One region of the Salinicoccus roseus genome, then DNA from elsewhere that is predicted to be linked to it. Evidence: a T-box and tRNA genes for the amino acid it is inferred to sense, from the RefSeq annotation. Region 1 holds a T-box; the other holds one or more tRNA genes.
What was found. The T-box of region 1 lies ahead of EDC33_RS01265 (valine--tRNA ligase). A T-box ahead of a tRNA ligase gene usually reads a tRNA of that ligase, here a tRNA-Val.

Region 1 (6,100 bases):
AGTGGATATGCGGCTCCACCTTGATCAGGTAGCTTTCCGCCTCGAGATCCTTGACCAGTGCCTTGCGGCATTCGAAACGGTCCATGCCTGCATATCTGCCTGCAAGGTCGTTCATCGAACCGTCCTCATTCATGACATTGATTCGCTTCAGCTCATGGCGTTCGCCAAGCACGAAGTCGTTCGGGTCGTGTGCCGGCGTCACCTTCATCACACCGGTGCCGAATTCCATGTCGACATACGGGTCTGCGATAATCGGCAGTTCGCGTTCCATGATCGGCAGCGTCACGGTCTTGCCGATGTACTCCTTGTATCGGTCATCGTCGGGGTGGACGACGATCGCCGTATCACCGAGCATCGTCTCGGGACGTGTCGTTGCGATTTCAAGATGATTGCCGTCCGGCAGCGGATACTTCACATGATAAAAGTTCCCTTCAACTTCCTTATGGATGACCTCGATGTCACTCAGGGCAGTCTGTGTTGCCGGGTCCCAGTTGATGATGTATTCACCGCGGTAGATCATCCCCTTGTTGTACATGTCGACGAAGACCTTCCGCACCGCTTTCGACAGGCCTTCATCCATCGTAAAGCGCTCCTTGTCATAATCGAGGCCCAGGCCGAGCTTCTCCCACTGGCTGCGGATGAAATCGGCATACTCCTCCTTCCAGTCCCATGCCCGTTCAAGGAACTTCTCCCTGCCGAGCTCATGACGGGTGACGCCCTGCTCGCGCAGGCGTGCTTCCACCTTCGCCTGTGTAGCGATGCCTGCATGGTCCATGCCGGGCAGGTAGAGGACCTCATAGCCCTGCATGCGCTTCATGCGCGTGATGATATCCTGCAGTGTCGTATCCCAGGCATGGCCGAGGTGCAGTTTCCCCGTCACATTCGGCGGCGGAATGACGATGGAGTACGGCGGCTTGTCTGAAGACGCATCGGACTTGAAATATCCGGCTTCCACCCATTTTTCATATTTACCTTCTTCAACCGTTTTTGGATCGTACTTCTTGGACATTTCCATAACATTCTCTCCTTTAGACAAAATAAAAAGCTTCCTGTCCATGACTATAGGACGGAAGCTCCGCGGTACCACCTAGATTCAGCATGAAATGCTGCACTCGAGACGATTAACGCTCATCCCACGTCAGGCCCTACTTTGGTTCAGGACTGATCTATGCAGACTACTTTCATGGCATACTTCGGCATGTTCACAGCATCCACATGCTCTCTGTAACCCGTACACCACTACTCTCCTGCCTTCATCTATTGCATTAATTTTATAGTATTCCAACACCCGGGCGCTGTCAAGCCCCATCATCCGCATGCTGGCGCCGGCGCCTGTTCCGCCTCAGAAGATAGTTTATGAGGGGGGCGATGATCAGGAGGATGAAGAAGATCCTGAATATGTGATAGCTGGAGATCATCGCCGTGTTCGCCCCCATTTCAACAGCTACGATGATGATCTGTCCGATGCCGCCGGGTGCCGCACTGAGGAACAGATCGGTGAAATTATGGTCTGTTACGAGCAGGAACATCAGCACGATGCCCATCGTCCCTGCAATCACCAGTACATTCTGTATGAACATGGCGGCGATCATCCGGCTGTTCAGCTGGGTGATGAGCGCCGACAGCTGGACGCCGATCCGGATGCCGAAGAACAGCTGTGCTGCATACATGAACTCCGTGTCGACCGAAAATGTATAGTCCGTGGCCATGTTCCAGCCGAGTATGGCCAGCATCGGCCCCATCATGAATGGGACGGGGAACTTCAATTTCATCAGTATGAGGATGATGACGGGAACCGCTGCAATGATCCAGAGCATATCCCATGTCACGACTGAGAGGAGGGGTGCAGCAGTTTCATTCAGTTCAGAAGTTCCCTGCCCTTTCGTGAGGCTCGCGATCAGCGGTACGAATATGACGACGAGTACGATGCGGGACATCTGCGTCATCGTGACGAGCAGCAGATCTGCACGCTTCTCCTCCTCTGCCATCACAATCATCTGTGACAATGCCCCCGGAATCGAGGAAAGGACCGCCGTCTCCATTGTACAGCCGGTCATCTTCATGAAGAACCGCGCCAGAATCAGGCTCAGAATGATGATGAACAGTGAAATCAGGATGATGTTCATGTAGTCGTCTGCCATATCACTGAGTGTCTGCAGAGTGAAGGCGGATCCGATCTCCGCCCCGATGATGACGAGGCCGACGTTGCCGAGCCATCTCGGATAATGGAACGCCTTCGTCACCAGCCTGTAGAACAGGACTGTTGCCATCATTGCTCCGAAAAGCCATGGCAGCACCATGCCCACCCACTGGAGCAGGGCAGACAGGACGATTGCAGCGATGAACAGGAAGACCAGGTTCATATATTTCATCGGACCTGCCCCCTCCCCTTGATTATTTCGGAATCCAAAACAATATCCACGCATAATGCAACCCCGCCCAGTATCCACTGCTGCGGGGTTGTATCAGGATTCATTCTAGTTGCCTTCAGAGGTCTCTTCCTCTGAATCACCAGATCCAGAATCCTCTTCTGTAGTTTCTTCCTCTGAATCACCGGATGCGTCCTCTTCAGTACTTTCCTCTTCTTCAGATCCTTCTGAACCGGAGCCTTCTTCCGTGCTCTCCTCTTCAGTCATCCCCTCTTCCTGTGTCTCCTCTTCTCCGGAAGTGGTCGATGTCGAACCATCCTCTTCATCTCCACCGCCACTGAACTGGTTGATGATCAGTGGAAGAATCAACAGGACGATGACGATTGGAATGATCCACATGAGCGGGTTCTTCTTGTTGTCCTCTTTGTGCTCGATCATTTCCCTGTTCTGACCTTCGATGTAGACTTTATCTTCATCTCTTTCGCCTTTCATGTTCATATCCTTGTCGGATATGTGCTTATCCTTGTCCTTGGCCATTCAAACTACCTCCCGTTGTATATTCTCTTCCATTATACACTTTATTCAGTACAGATAAAATCAAAATTCATGTCTTACCTGTCCGCTGCGCGGTCGAGTGCATTTCTGAATGCATCCAGCGTCTTCCGTATATCTTCCTCTGTATGCTTGGTAGAGAGGAACATGCCTTCAAACTGGGAAGGCGGCAGGTAGACGCCTTCCTTGAGCAGTTCCTGGTACAGATTTTTGAAAAGCTCCAGATCACTCGTGTTGGCGCTGTCGAAATCCACGACTGGTCCTTCGGTAAGGAAGAAGCCGATCATCGAGCCGGCACGATTGACGGTGATCGGGTAGCCTTTTTCGCTGAATATCTCCTTCAGGCCGACTTCAAGCATGTCGCCGAGCTTATTGAAATGTTCATAGCTTTCCGGCGTCAGCTGTTTGAGCGTCTCGAGCCCTGCCGTCATCGCGAGGGGGTTCCCGGACAGTGTACCGGCCTGGTAGATGTCCCCGACGGGTGCAATGCGCTCCATGATGTCGCGCCTGCCGCCATAGGCCCCTACAGGCAGTCCGCCGCCGATCACCTTGCCGAGGCAGGTCAGGTCAGGTGTTATGCCATAATGTCCCTGGGCACTGTTGTAGTCGACACGGAAACCGGTCATGACCTCATCGAATATGAGCAGTGTATCATTCTGCTCCGTAATCTCACGGACGAACTTCAGGAACCCTTCTTTCGGAGGCACTACGCCCATGTTGCCGGCGACCGGCTCCATGATGACTGCAGCAATGTCGTCACCAAACTTGTCGAATGCCTCGGAAAGGCTTTCTTCATCGTTGTACGGTACGGTGATGGTATTCGCCGCCGTCCCTTCCGGCACACCCGGGGAATCCGGCAATCCAAGCGTCGCAACGCCGCTGCCCGCCTTAATCAGGAGGGAGTCGCTGTGGCCGTGGTAGCAGCCTTCGAATTTCAGTATTTTATTCTTTCCCGTAAAACCTCTCGCCAGCCTCAGCGCAGCAAGCGTCGCTTCCGTACCGGAAGAGACCATGCGGAGCATCTCGACTGAAGGCACACGGTCGATGACGAGTTCCGCCAGTTCATTTTCAAGTGCCGTCGGCGCACCGAAGCTCGTGCCTTTCTGTGCGGCCGCAGTAAGGGCATCGACTACGGTCCTGTCACTGTGTCCAAGGATCAGTGGACCGAAACTGAGCACGTAATCGATGTATTCATTGCCGTCCACATCATAGGTCCTCGCATCTTTCCCGTGATCGATGAATACCGGGTCCATACCAACGGAGTTGAAAGCCCTGACAGGACTGTTCACCCCGCCGGGCATGAGGTCTTTTGCTTTTTCATAGAGTGCTTTCGATTTTTCGTACATTTCATTTCATCCCTTCATCAAGCATTCGGCATATGTCTTTGGCAAAGTATGTGATGATCATATCCGCACCGGCGCGCTTCATGGAAACCATCTGCTCCATGATGACGGACTCCTCGAGAAGGCCCATATCGACTGCGGTGCGCGTCATTGCGTATTCTCCACTGACATTATAGGCGACTACCGGTACATTGGTATTGTTCCTGACATCCCTGATGATGTCAAGATAGGATAGCGCCGGTTTGACGATCATCATGTCGCATCCCTCTTCGAGGTCGCTTTCCAGTTCGCGCTGTGCCTCCAGACGGTTTGCAGGGTCCATCTGATAAGTCCTGCGGTCGCCGAAGGATGGTGTGGAATCCGCCGCATCGCGGAATGGCCCATAGAATTTGGAGGCATATTTGATTCCGTAGCTCATGATCGGTATATGGCTGTAGCCGTTGTCATCGAGCCCCTTCCTTATTTCCGTGACGAAACCGTCCATCATATTGCTCGGTGCGATGATATCGGCGCCGGCTTTTGCCTGCGAGACGGCCGTCCTGACCAGGAGCGGCAGTGTACTGTCGTTGTCGACATCCTTCGTGTCCGGGTCGATAAGGCCGCAATGGCCGTGATCTGTATATTCGCACAGGCATGTATCCAGGATGACCAGTATTTCAGGATACAGTCCCTTTGAAATTCTGCAGGCTTCCTGGACGACGCCATGGTCATGGTAGGCACCATGGCCCTCCGGGTCCTTCTCGTCCGGTATGCCGAAGAAGATGACGGATTTGATTCCGGCTGCCTTCACCTCTTCCAGCTCTTCATGGAGGCGGTTCAGTGAAATCTGGAAGACCCCCTTCATCGATGGCACTTCCTCCTTCACATCATCTGCTTCCACTACGAAGATCGGGTAGATCAGGTCTTCCTTTGCAACTTTCGTCTCCCTGACCATATCCCTCATAAATTCTGTCCTTCTCAGACGTCTATGTCTATCGAAATTCATTTTATACTCCCCTATCTATTCTTTCTTCAAGCATCAGGATCATATCCTCCACCGTTTCCTTCGCGGGCTGGATGGAGGATACGCCGTACTCCTCCAAAGCTTCCGCCGTCACATGTCCGATTGCAGCGACAGTCATGCCTTTGAGCATGCCGGGAGCAAACCATTTCATGAAGGTCCGGACCCCCGACGGGCTCGAGAATGTGATGCCATACGGTTTCTCCATAAGCAGCTCCTGCAGCACTTTCCTTGAAGCACCGTTGTCTGTGGGCCGATAGAGGGCGATGCGTGTCACCGTACATCCCTGTCTGCCCAAATGCTCATAAAGGAGCGGGCGTGCCCGCTCACTGACGGGATAGAGCACACGGTCACCCGGTTGGGCTGTAAAATGCGCCATGAAACCTTCCTGTGAATAATCCGGCGGCTCGAAGTCCACCGTAAAGCCATGGGCCTCCAGGCTTTCACTCGTCTTTCTGCCGATGCTCGCCAGCCTGTCGAATTTGACGGAGTCCATATACGGCAGGAAGTGCTCCACCGCATTGCGGCTTGTGAGCACAAGCCAGTCATATTCATCTTCCAGCAGTGATGCATCAAAAGACAGCCGTTCGGTTGTAATCAACGGTACATGATGGAGCACAAACCTGTCCGACCGGCATTCCTGCTCCCTGCTCTGCGTCATGATGAGGAAAGGTCTAGAGCGATTCATTGATGCGGTCGATGATATCCTTTGCACCGATGCGCTCCATTTCATCAGCGACGAGGTTGCCGAGCGTATCCGGATCCTGATGGGATTTCTTGACGATATACTGCTCACTGCCGTCTTCAGGCATGATGAGTCCTGTCAGATAGAGTTC
Region 2 (6,100 bases), on a different contig from region 1:
GATGAGATCCATCGTGAAATAGCCTTCCAGTATGCCGGATACCATCGGAGTAATGCCATACTCCTCCCGGGCCGGCTGCAGGCCCGTTTCCGGGCGGAAGACTGCAAATATTGAAAGCAGTGCGATTGCTGCAAGCAGAATGGGCGTCAAATACTTCCCGATGCTGTCGACGATCTTCGCCGGGTTCAATGCGACCATGAAGACGATGAGGAAGAAAACGACAGAAAAGCCGATAAGTGTAGATGCATCATGAACTGGCAGGAGATTCGCAGTCCCCACCTCATACGCCACATTCGCCGCTCTCGGTATGCCGTACAATGCACCGATCGACAGATAGACCAGAACAGCAAACACCATGCCGAATATAGGATGGACAGGCCTGCCCATGCGCTCCACACCTTCATCGAAATAGGCTACCACAACCACCGCGAGAAAAGGCAGCAGCACACCCGTGACGATGAAACCGGCCATCGCCGGCCACATTTCGACACCTGCCTTATGCCCGAGCATCGGAGGGAATATCAGGTTGCCCGCCCCAAAGAACAATGAAAAAAGCATCAGGCCGGAAATTAATGTTAAACGATTCATCAGAACACTCCTAGAATAAAAAAAGCACCATTTTAAGGACGGCAGTCATGCCGCGGCACTCCTCTCGATAATTCCCCTGATCCCCATCAGTTTGAAAATCCGTTCCATATGGATAATATGACAGGCTCCTTCCCCATACGGGAGCCATCTGTTGATAAGATGATATGAAAACACCTCACCAATTATATGACTTTTATAAATATTGTCAATATGATGGACAAATAGATTTGATGAATTTCAAGTCAAAAAAAGTGCAGAGCTCAAAATGAGCCCTGCACTTAATTTTATGCCATTACTACTTTAGCCATGTTCTCCCCGACCATATCGATGAAGTACTTATGGAAGACGAGAGAATCGGTCAGCTCTGGATGGAATGAAATGCCGAGATGGCGGTCGGAACGCACTGCGACGATCTTCTCCCCCACCTTGGACAGCACCTGCACGCCTTCACCGACAGCATCGATGTGGGGTGCCCGGATGAAGACCGCATGCGCCTTTTCCTCGAGACCGAGAATATCGAGTGCCACCTCGAAACTGTCCACCTGCCTGCCGAATGAATTGCGTTCGACGGTGATGTCGAGTTTGCCTAGATGTCCGCCTTCCTGACCGATGATCCTTTCAGCGAGCAGGATGACCCCGGCACAGGTGCCGAACATCGGCAATTCACTTTCCCTCAGTGCTTCTGTGAAGCCATATCGATCCATGAGGCGCCGTATGGCCGTAGACTCCCCTCCGGGAAGGATGAGACCGTCAATGTCCGTGAGTTCTTCGACACGCTTGATGGCGACCGCTTCCTGACCGCATGCCTCGACCATCTGAAGGTGTTCCCTCACAGCCCCCTGCAGGGCAAGTACACCGATCCTCATTACCAGCCGCGCTCCTGCATCCTGTCTTCGAGGGAGAGCTGGTTGATGTCGAGGCCTTTCATCGCTGTACCGAGTTCCTTCGCAAGCTTTCCGATCAGTTCGTAGTCCTGATAGTGGGTCGTTGCTTCCACAATCGCTTTGGCGAACTTCTCAGGGTTATCCGATTTGAATACACCGGAACCGACGAACACGCCGTCTGCACCAAGTTCCATCATCAGTGCCGCATCCTGTGGTGTTGCGACACCGCCTGCTGCAAAGTTGACGACCGGCATTTTACCGAGTTCCTTGATTTCCTTCAGGATATCATATGGTGCACCATGGTTCTTCGCCTCGGTCATAAGCTCGTCATCGCTCATTACAGTGATCTGGCGGACCTGCTGGTTGACCATGCGGATATGCCTCACCGCCTCCACGATGTTGCCTGTACCCGGCTCCCCTTTCGTTCTGAGCATGGCTGCACCTTCTCCGATACGCCTTGCCGCTTCACCGATGTTTCGGCAGCCGCATACAAACGGCACTTTATAGTCATCCTTCTTCAGGTGGAAGACTTCATCTGCCGGTGTCAGCACTTCGGATTCATCGATGTAGTCGACGCCCATCGCTTCCAGTACACGGGCTTCCGTGATGTGGCCGATCCTGCATTTCGCCATGACCGGGATGGAGACGGCGTTCATCACCTCTTCGACGATCCTTGGGTCACATGCCCTTGCCACACCGCCTGCTGCACGGATATCGGAAGGTACACGCTCCAGTGCCATGACTGCTACGGCACCTGCCGCCTCGGCGACTTTCGCCTGTTCTGCGTTGACGACATCCATGATGACGCCGCCCTTCTGCATTTCCGCCATTCCTCTTTTAACTTTTTCAGTACCTGTCTGCTGCATCTATAACGACTCCTTCTATTGATATTATATTGGAATAGTATAAAATTAAATCTGAATACTTAGAAGTATCAGTTCAGAATAATTTTAGGGGGTCAGATTATGCTGATCAATTTGGATAGGCAGTCGGAGACACCACTCTTCGAACAACTATACAGTGCACTGAAGGAGCAGATACTGAAGGGAGAACTCGCAAACGATGAGAAGCTTCCGAGCAAAAGGCAGCTGAAGGCGGACCTTTCGATCAGCCAGACGACGATCGAACATGCCTATAACCTGCTGCTGGATGAAGACCTGATCTACAGCAGGGAGAAGAGCGGATTCTATGTATCCGCGATTGAACAGCTGAAGCAGGTGGCATCGGCCACCACACCGGAAATCAGACGACCCGAAAAGAAAAGCTACACCCTCCCCCTTGGCACCATCGATACGACACTCGTCCAGAGCGACGTCCTGAAGCAGATCGCAAGGGAAGTCTATTCAGATGACGAACTGCTGAATAAAGGGGAGGAGAGTGGAGAAACGGTGCTGAAGGAGCAGATCAGGCACTACCTGAACATCAACCGGGGGGTCACATGTTCCACAGACCAGATTTTCATCGGCCCTTCGACGGAATTCCTGCTGGAACAGCTGATGTACCTGCTCCAGTATCCGGAGATGACGATCGAGGACCCCGGGTACCCCGTCATCCGCAAAGTGCTTGAGCGGCTCGACAGTGGCACGGATGCGGCCCAGGTGCTTGAGGACGGCATAGATGTCGATCAGGTTGCCGACCTTGCCAATCCGGTCGTACATGTGACCCCTTCCCACCAGTTCCCGAGCGGTGCGGTCATGTCCCTCCAGAAGCGCATCCAGCTGCTGAACCATGCGAGCAGCAATGACCGCTTCATCATCGAAGACGACTACGACAGTGAGTTCAGGTATACGGGACGGCCTCTGCCTTCCCTCCAAGGGCTCGACCAGAACGACCGCACCATATACATGAGTACATTTTCGAAATCCCTCTATCCTTCCCTCAGGCTCTCCTGCATGGTGCTGCCAGCCTCACTTGCAGAGCTTTATTATGAAAAGGAGCTCTCGTGCAATGTCCCCCGGCAGATGCAGCACATCGTCGCCCGCTTCATGGAACAGGGCTACCTGACCCGGCACATCAACAGGATGCGGAAAGTCTACCGGAAGAAGATGGAGGCCATCACCACATGGATTGCAGCGCATCATGATGTTGAAATACACGGGGAACATACAGGCATGCACTTCATCATCAGGATCCCCGGGATGGATCTTGAAGAAGCGGCAGACAATCATAGACTGGTCCATGGCAACGTCTATTCCTATGAAAGGGACCTCGGAGACACCATCATTGTGGGTATCGGGGAAAAGGACACCCGGGAGATAATCGACATACTGGACCGTTTCCTCGAGGAAGCAGGTGTTTGAGGCGTAACGACCGCAAATCAGCCCAATTGGTGCAAAATAAAAAGACATGGATATTTCCATGTCTTTTGAGTGGGCCTAAGTGGACTCGAACCACCGACCTCACGCTTATCAGGCGTGCGCTCTAACCAGCTGAGCTATAGGCCCCTGTTATGTAATTGAAAATGAAAGTGGAGACTAGCGGGATCGAACCGCTGACCTCCTGCGTGCAAAGCAGGCGCTCTCCCAGCTGAGCTAAGCCCCCATGATGTAAATATGAAAATAAGAGTCGGGAAGACAGGATTCGAACCTGCGACCCCTTGGTCCCAAACCAAGTGCTCTACCAAGCTGAGCTACTTCCCGTAAGTTATTGAGCGCGCCCGAGAGGAGTCGAACCCCTAACCTCTTGATCCGTAGTCAAACGCTCTATCCAATTGAGCTACGGGCGCATGAAACAAAAAAATAAAACGGCATGACCGCTTAAAAAATAATGGAGCGGAAGACGGGATTCGAACCCGCGACCCCCACCTTGGCAAGGTGGTGTTCTACCACTGAACTACTTCCGCTTAGTATTATGAAATTGAATATATGATGCGGGTGAAGGGACTCGAACCCCCACGCCGTTAAAGGCACTAGATCCTGATTCTAGCGCGTCTGCCAATTCCGCCACACCCGCATATATGATATAGAGGAGGATATCCCCGTTTGATTTCCGTCATCTGTCAACTGGAGTATGACTTCTTGCAGATCAGATGGTGCCGGCCAGAGGAATCGAACCCCCAACCTACTGATTACAAGTCAGTTGCTCTGCCAATTGAGCTAGACCGGCTGAATCATTAAGTTTTAAATGGTGGAGAATGACGGGTTCGAACCGCCGACCCTCTGCTTGTAAGGCAGATGCTCTCCCAGCTGAGCTAATTCTCCTGAAAGATGTGTTGCTCAATCACGACTGTTTCATAATATCCTATATCAGCCGTCCGCGTCAACATTTTAATGGATTTTAATAGGGAAATAATACACCCAAATGGATATTTGGGCGCATTATTATATTTTTTCATTATTTTTGTCTCATATAAGGGAACAGCAGCACGTCGCGGATGGAAGCTGAATCGGTCAGCAGCATCACGAGGCGGTCGATGCCGATGCCGAGTCCGCCGGTCGGCGGCATACCGTATTCAAGCGACTCGAGGAAGTCCTCATCCATTTCATGTGCTTCATCGTTGCCCGCTTCCTTTTCGGCAACCTGTGATTCAAACCGCTGTCTCTGGTCGATCGGATCATTGAGCTCCGTAAATGCATTCGCATGCTCCCGGCCGACGATGAACAGTTCAAAACGGTCCGTGAAACGGGGATCATCCGGATTCTGCTTCGCTAGTGGTGAGATCTCGATCGGGTGGCCGTACACGAATGTCGGCTGAACAAGCGTCTCTTCAACTTTCTGTTCGAAGAATTCATTCAGGATATGACCATACTTCATCGTATCCTGCACCTCGATGCCGTGCTCCTTCGCCAGCTGATGCGCCTCTTCATTAGATTTCACTTCGTAGAAGTCCACACCCGTCTGCTCCTTGATGGCATCCACGATGTGCACGCGTTTCCACCTTGGTGTCAGATCGATCTGCTCCCCGCCATATTCGACGACCGTCGTTCCGTTGACATGCTCGGCAATATGGGCGATCATTTCTTCCGTCAGATCCATGATGTCATGGAAATCTGCATACGCCTCATATAATTCTATCATCGTGAATTCAGGGTTATGGCGGGTGGATATGCCCTCATTTCTGAATACACGACCGATTTCATACACTTTTTCAAGGCCGCCGACGATGAGGCGCTTCAGATGCAGTTCAATCGCAATACGCATGAAGAGCTCCATATCGAGTGCATTGTGGTGTGTGACGAATGGACGGGCCTGTGCACCGCCTGCAATGGTGTGCATCATCGGCGTTTCGACTTCCAGGAATCCGCGCTGGTTCAGATAGTTGCGCATTTCCTGGATGATCCTGCTGCGCTTGATGAACGTATCTTTGGAGTCTTCGCTCGTAATCAGGTCGAGATAACGTTTGCGGTAGCGCTCTTCAACGTCCTTCAGGCCGTGATACTTGTCCGGCAGCGGGCGCAATGCTTTCGTCAGCAGAGTGAATTCCTGCGCCTTGACCGAAAGTTCTCCGGTGTTCGTCTTGAACATTACACCTTTGACTCCGACGATATCCCCAAGGTCTGCCTGCTTCCAGATTTCAAATGCCGCTTCACCCACCTGGTCTTTACGCACGTAGATCTGGATCTGCCCCTTGATGTCCTGGATGTGGGCGAAGCCGGCTTTACCCTTGCCGCGCTTCGTCATCAGACGCC

Region 2: it has a tRNA-Val gene. The T-box ahead of EDC33_RS01265 (valine--tRNA ligase) is inferred to sense a tRNA for this amino acid. The anticodon was not compared.

Annotation. Positions count from the first base shown of each region.
Region 1 is NZ_RKQJ01000001.1:216,572-222,671, reverse strand. Features, by position in the region: gene EDC33_RS01265 (valine--tRNA ligase) at 1-1,015, opposite strand, end outside; T-box leader at 1,060-1,266, opposite strand; gene EDC33_RS01260 (AbrB family transcriptional regulator) at 1,299-2,372, opposite strand; gene EDC33_RS01255 (hypothetical protein) at 2,478-2,906, opposite strand; gene hemL (glutamate-1-semialdehyde 2,1-aminomutase) at 2,981-4,267, opposite strand; gene hemB (porphobilinogen synthase) at 4,269-5,249, opposite strand; gene EDC33_RS01240 (uroporphyrinogen-III synthase) at 5,251-5,952, opposite strand; gene hemC (hydroxymethylbilane synthase) at 5,939-6,100, opposite strand, start outside.
Region 2 is NZ_RKQJ01000002.1:374,292-380,391, forward strand. Features, by position in the region: gene brnQ (branched-chain amino acid transport system II carrier protein) at 1-588, opposite strand, end outside; gene pdxT (pyridoxal 5'-phosphate synthase glutaminase subunit PdxT) at 873-1,454, opposite strand; gene pdxS (pyridoxal 5'-phosphate synthase lyase subunit PdxS) at 1,454-2,338, opposite strand; gene pdxR (MocR-like pyridoxine biosynthesis transcription factor PdxR) at 2,438-3,772, shown strand; tRNA gene EDC33_RS08925 (tRNA-Ile) at 3,843-3,916, opposite strand; tRNA gene EDC33_RS08930 (tRNA-Ala) at 3,941-4,013, opposite strand; tRNA gene EDC33_RS08935 (tRNA-Pro) at 4,038-4,111, opposite strand; tRNA gene EDC33_RS08940 (tRNA-Arg) at 4,124-4,197, opposite strand; tRNA gene EDC33_RS08945 (tRNA-Gly) at 4,240-4,314, opposite strand; tRNA gene EDC33_RS08950 (tRNA-Leu) at 4,341-4,424, opposite strand; tRNA gene EDC33_RS08955 (tRNA-Thr) at 4,502-4,577, opposite strand; tRNA gene EDC33_RS08960 (tRNA-Val) at 4,597-4,672, opposite strand; gene lysS (lysine--tRNA ligase) at 4,806-6,100, opposite strand, start outside.